Regions from separate parts of the Coprobacter tertius genome, predicted to be linked through region 2. Evidence: riboswitches for the same ligand, from Rfam matches in the RefSeq annotation. Region 2 holds a riboswitch; the other holds the start of a gene.

Region 1 (3,184 bases), on a different contig from region 2:
TTCTAATCAAGGTCCCTTCCGGTAGAGTTTCAGGTAAATCCTTCTCCCGTGGTACGAGAATATAACGGTGCAATATGTGTCCGGGTTTCCATGGGTCATTTACAATCACTTCGGTATATCCTTCTCCCCGGTTTACTTTAAACCCTTCTGCATATGAAAGATGTGTACCGGCTGCAGTCGTCTCATTCTCAGTTGTTTTTTTGTTTTGACACGATAATGACAAGACCAAAAGAATAAAGACAGGCCAATGAAGGATTAATTTTTTCATGTTGTAAATCATTTAGTTAGGAAATCTGGGTAATTCTCGTGACTTAGAATCCGATTTATATTAATCTTGAATTTTAAATTTTTTATTCAAGTCATCTGACGTTGACCGTACAAACGGGATAATCGCCACCGGTACTCATTTTCTTTTTCAAATTCCCGTTACTGTCGAAGATATATACTTCTCCTCCTTCTGTTCCTTGTGAAGTTATATAAATGTCGCCGGACACTTCATCGGCACTCAGTTTATAAGGAGATGAACTGAATACGGAATAATCTTTGATAAAGGCGTTAGGTATTACCGCATCGGTTCGAGTGTCGAATACGGTGATCGTAGAAGAAGATCCGGTTTCATCGTAAACGGTATTCAGTAAGTAAAGTTTGTCGTTGCATATTGTCATTTCCGTAGCGGTGATATTCATCGGTGTTACATTGTTCGATGCATCGATCTTATATAATGCGGCGGGAATGTTCGCATAGAAATTACCCAAAGCGAGTACATAAATGTTTCCGGCACTGTTCTTAGCCAGGTATGCCGGATTAACGGCCACTTCAATTTTATTTTCCGTATCGTTAGTCAGGTCGACAACCGATACGGTTTTCTGACTTTGATCGTATGTGTAATCCGAGTTTGCCACATAAAGTTTATTATTGGAAATTACAATTTGTTCGGGATATTTCCCTACTGGGATTTCCTTTTTAATCTGCATTTCCGTTGTATCGATACAAGCTACTACGCCGGTAAAAGAAGATACGTAAACTTTTCCGTTGTCCGAGGTGAAGTAACGAGGTTTCTCTAATGTTTCGATCGTTTTCAACAATTTACTTTTTCGGTCGGTCACGTATATGGCATTCTGGTCGGTCATGGCAATATACATTTTCGATCCGTATACGATCATGTTGTTTCCCGTTTTTCCGAGAGCTTGGTTGTTTACGGCGTTAAAAATGTCTTTTGTGGCTATCTGCGTATTGGAATTGTAAAAAAAGAGATTGGAGTTATTAGCCGGATAACTTCCCGTATTAAGTACGTATATTCCTGCGAAAGGTTTTTCTGAAGGTTCGGGTTTGGGTTCGTCATCGCTGCATGAAGTAAAAGCGAATGTTAATGTCAAATAAAAAAATAATAAAGAGAGTCTGTTTTTTTTCATATCTTTTATCCGTTAATTAGTTTTTTATTAAAGAAGATCGGATAAAATATGAAGAAAGGAAGTTATAAAATGTGTTTTTTAAACGTATTTAATACGTTGTGACCTCCTATTCCCGACCTTTACCCGAAGTCTCGAATCAGTAATGATTTTCAGGCAGGTTTTCTGACTGTCTTCATATCGAAAGAACCTTCCCACCGGTATTACGGCAGTGGCTTAAGCAGGGCTTCGATACTTTTTTAGAAGATCACAGCTGCGGGTACAGTTCCGGACTTTCACCGGATTCCCTTTTAGGATAATTGTCGTTACGACAAATCCTCACCTTAAATCGCTGACAAATATAAGCTATTTTATTGGAAAGACAATGAATCCTGAATATTAGGTTTATATACAATATTCGGCAATATCGATAATGCCGGCTCTCATGGCGTATTTAGTAGCCTCATGCATGTTATTTACATTTATTTTCCTGAAAATATTTTTCCGGTGAGTATTAACCGTATGAAAACTCAGATGTCGTATGGTTGCGATTTCTTTGGTAGAATTGCCGAGAGCGATTTGTTTCAGTATTTCTGTCTCGGTTGCAGTAAGCCGTTCTGCCCGAATGCTCGTATTGTTTTTCGATATTAGTTGATTGCTTATTTCGTTACAGATATAGCGATGTCCTGAAAGAGTCTTTTGCAATCCCAGCAATATCTCTTCTTTAGAACAGTCTTTAAGCAGAAAACCGAAACGGTGGTTTATTACGATGCGGTTGATGAAATCGTCACTTAGTTCGTCCGAAAATAACAGCCAAGAAGAATCGGTATATCGTTCGCATATATTAATAAGTTCTTCTGGTCCCGAAAAATCGAAAAGTGTATAATCGAGTATCACGGTTGCCTCGGGTTGAGAAGATAAAAGTGAGAGTAATTCTTTTTTGCTATTACTTTCCGATGGTATTATATCGGGAAGTATTTCTGCAATCAGATGCCTCAATCCTTCTCGGCTGATAGCCTGGTTGTCGGCCAGAATAATTGTTTTCATGAATGGTGTTGATTCTTTATGGGACATATTGTGTTATTTTCCTTATTTCATATCTTTGTGTTTGGTAATAAAAACTAATAGATTGAAACAAAACGGTCGTCATCATAAAAACGCAGGGAAAAAGATTTCATCGGGAAGAAATCATAAATCTCCGTCTGGTAAAAGGGTTGGAAAATCAAAAGCCTGTAAGGCTGATAATGCCCGTAACCGTATTCTTAATCGTTGAGGATTATTCGGTTTAACCATTATCAACAAGTTAACGAGAATTGTCGATAACCTGTTGATAAAGTTTGTTATCTGCTGAGCAGAAATTTTTTAAAGGGTATAAAATCCGTAGTAAGTTCGATACTTTTTTTCTCTCCTTGCATAAATTCCTGTAATTTTATAGGCACGGTGATTTTATCATCGATAATATTTTCTACTGTATCGAGAAATTTTGCCGGATGAGCTGTTTCCAGGAAAATGCCTGTTTCGTCCGGACATAATCCGTCTATAAGAGCCTGATATCCGCATGCTCCGTGTGGGTCGAGCAAATAACCTGTTTCCCGGTAGGTTTCGGCAACAGTTTTCATGATTTCTTCATCGGTATAACTGTAGCCGCTAATGTCGTTACAAATTGCGTTGTGTGAGTATTTGTAAAGATCGAGTATACGTGCGAAATTGCTGGGATCTCCTACATCCATTGCGTTAGCAATCGTTGCTATCGATGGTTTAGGAGTATAGCATCCTGTTAAGAGATAATTCAGAAA
Region 2 (3,184 bases):
CAGTGAAAACTATACGCAAGGTGTATTTATTCTGAACGAAGACTGGTATGGACATCAAAACGGCACAATTAACTTTTTGACTGACGACGGAGATTTTTACTACCGTATTTTCCAAAAAGAAAATCCAGGTCAGGAACTGGGTTGTACATCGCAATTCGCCACCATATACGGAGGGAAAATGTACATTTTATCTAAACAAGAAAAAGACCCCGGAGCAGCCATAACCGGTTCCCGATTAGTTGTATGCGATGCTGTTACCATGAAATGCCTGAAATCGTTCGAAAAAATCGCTACCGATAGCGAAAATAAATCTATTGCCGATAGCCGAGCCTTCTTGGGAGTAAATGAACATACCGGTTATATCGGTACCAGTAACGGCATATATTTATTCGATATAGATAATCTGGAAATCGGCCCGGTCATAGAAGGTACCGGAGGAAGTGCTACAAATACGTATTCTAACCAGATAGGGAATATGTTACGAGTAGAAAATCGGGTTTTTGCCGTTCACCAATCTGAAGGTATTTTAGTTATCGATGCCACGACAAACAAAATAGAAACGATTATCAAAGGACATTACGGATCGATTATTCTGAGCCTCGACGGCAATCTCTGGATTAGCGTTTGCGATAAATCGAACCTGATAGGTAATGCCAACCCTGTACCGATCCTGAAAAAACTCGATCCTTACACTCTCGAAATTAAAGATATCGCCCTTACTGATGAAACGGCGATTCCCAATTCTTGGTATGCCTGGACTGCTGACGGATTTTGTGCAAGTGCAAGAGAAAATAAATTATACTGGAGAAATAACGGATCGGGCATGTTCAACGCTCAAAAAATATACTGTTTCGATATCGCGACCGAGAGCATTACAGAAGTATTCGACGCTTCGAAGTTAGGAGACTGGATTATCTACGGTACCGGTTTCCGCATCGATCCTGAATCCGATGATTTGTATATATCTCTTTATCGCGGAAATCAAAGTCAAATATACGAAACCGTAAGACTGACCCCTTCCACCGGAAATATTCAGGAATATGAAATGATCGAGAATTACTGGTTTCCGGCTATGCCTGTTTTTCCCGATAACGAACTACCGGTATTATCAGCCGATTTCCCTTCGAAAATAATTTTAACGAATGAAAATCCTTTGTTCAAAATATCTCTGCAAGGATTGGTCACTGATGAAGACAATCTCGACGCAGCCATCGTCACGACCATAACCGAAATCGATCCGGTGGAAAAAATCAATGCAACGATAAAAAACGGTTATCTGACAGTTTCCTCTAAAACAGGTGGAAACTACTCCGGAGAAGTAACTCTTAAATTCAACTCTAATGGGAAAATACTCACCCACAACATACCGGTAGAAGCGATAGAACTTACCGACGGTATCGATGCAAACGGCATAGAAAAAGTAATCGTTTACCCAAATCCGGCAACGGATTATCTGTATATAAAAACAAATACAGATAAAACAGTACGTATTTTCGATATCAGCGGTCGACTGCTAAAAGTAATGCAGATTACCTCTGAAGATAACCAAATCATCATATCGGAATTACCGGCCGGTATATATCAGATATACATTTCGGGAACTAAAGAAACAACCCGAAGTATGTTTATTAAAAAATAAATAATAAGGCAACAGGTTCTGTACTTTCGGAGGAAAGGAAGAATAATAGGGAATCGGGTGAAAATCCCGAACAGTCCCGCTGCTGTAAATTTCATTAAAATGCACCGAGTCAAAAATGCCACTGGGAAAATTCCCGGGAAGGCAGACCAGTTGCGGAAATAAGTCAGAAGACCTGCCTGTATGCTTATTCATCAACAGCTTTCGAGGAAAGAGCTATTGTTGAACATCCCATATTTTATTCGGAATAAGATATTTCATGTTCTTCGGGCTCTTCCCTACGATGCTTATATAAGAAAAGCCATAACTAAATTATATTATTAAACTAAAAAAAGAACATGAAAAAAATCTACTTTTTGTTGGCTTCATTCTTGCTCTGTATCGGATTACAGGCTCAACAAACGCCAACTACCGTACAAGGTCATCCGTATGACTTTAGTAGGGTAAAGACACAAACTCCGGTGAAGAAACCCGGAAATTTAAAAGGACAGACCGACCTCTCGTTTACAATGGACAAAATCGAGAACTGGACCGGAAAAGGTGCAAAAAGAGCCGCATTAGTCGTACAATGGTTTATCGACAAAGGTGAAAAAGTCGATACCGTCGCCTTAGTATGGGGATATCGCTGGGATGGTGAAGCTACCGGTGCGAATATGATAGAAGCTATTGCCAAAGCCGACCCGCGCTTCTATATTTTAGGCCTTCCCGGTACGCAATACGGCATGGCGGTAGGTGGAATCGGTTATGATGCCGACAAAAAAGGAGAAGTCGCACTGATCAGAAACGGTATCACTAAGGTGGAACTGGAACAAGGGGTTTTTAATACCTCGGGGTATGATTTCGATGACTATGAAGCGGCCGATCCCAACGACTATTTTTTCAGCGGATGGCTCAGCAAAGGATTTTGGAATTATCGCTATAGAGATAACGAAACTAAGATTTTTGAAAATTCAAATATCGGGGCATCGAGTCGTTTTCTGGTTGACGGAAGCTGGGATTTATGGGTACCCTCCATTAATTTTTCATTTATTACGGACGAATCGGTATGCAGTAAATTTACCCCGGCACCGGCAGTTCCCGAAGACGAAAAACCGATCGACTATAAACAGGGAATGTTTCTCTTAAACGAAGATTGGTTCGGACATTCAAACAGTACCATCAATTTTCTCGATGCTGATGGAAAGTGGAACGATCGTGTCTTTAGAAGAGAAAACCCGGGAAAAGAATTAGGTTGTACCAGCCAGTTCGGAACTATATATGCAAATAAAGTGTTTATCGTATCGAAACAAGCTAAAGACAACAGTTCTGAAATCACCGGAGGCAGGCTCACTGTAGCCAAAGCTTCTACACTAAAATCTCTCGCACAATTCGAAACGGTAGGTGATGGTGACGGACGAGCCTTTGTCGGAGTCGATGATAATACCGGTTACGTATCTACCACGAAGGGAATTTATCTTTTCGATATTGCAAACCTACAAATCGGAAACATTATCACCGGAACTGAAGATACCGAATCTAATGTCATGTTACGTGCCGGAGATTACGTCT

What was found. Region 2 has a riboswitch for cobalamin ahead of NMU02_RS10270 (DUF5074 domain-containing protein). Riboswitches for the same ligand answer to the same signal wherever they lie in the genome.
Region 1: another riboswitch for cobalamin. It lies ahead of NMU02_RS09600 (YncE family protein); the one in region 2 lies ahead of NMU02_RS10270 (DUF5074 domain-containing protein).

Annotation. Positions count from the first base shown of each region.
Region 1 is NZ_JANDHW010000008.1:132,545-135,728, reverse strand. It holds gene NMU02_RS09605 (ABC transporter substrate-binding protein) at 1-268, opposite strand, end outside; gene NMU02_RS09600 (YncE family protein) at 360-1,412, opposite strand; cobalamin riboswitch at 1,548-1,750, opposite strand; gene NMU02_RS09595 (response regulator transcription factor) at 1,794-2,435, opposite strand; gene NMU02_RS09590 (hypothetical protein) at 2,434-2,661, shown strand; gene thrC (threonine synthase) at 2,729-3,184, opposite strand, start outside.
Region 2 is NZ_JANDHW010000010.1:9,263-12,446, reverse strand. It holds gene NMU02_RS10275 (DUF5074 domain-containing protein) at 1-1,639, shown strand, start outside; cobalamin riboswitch at 1,636-1,833, shown strand; gene NMU02_RS10270 (DUF5074 domain-containing protein) at 1,975-3,184, shown strand, end outside.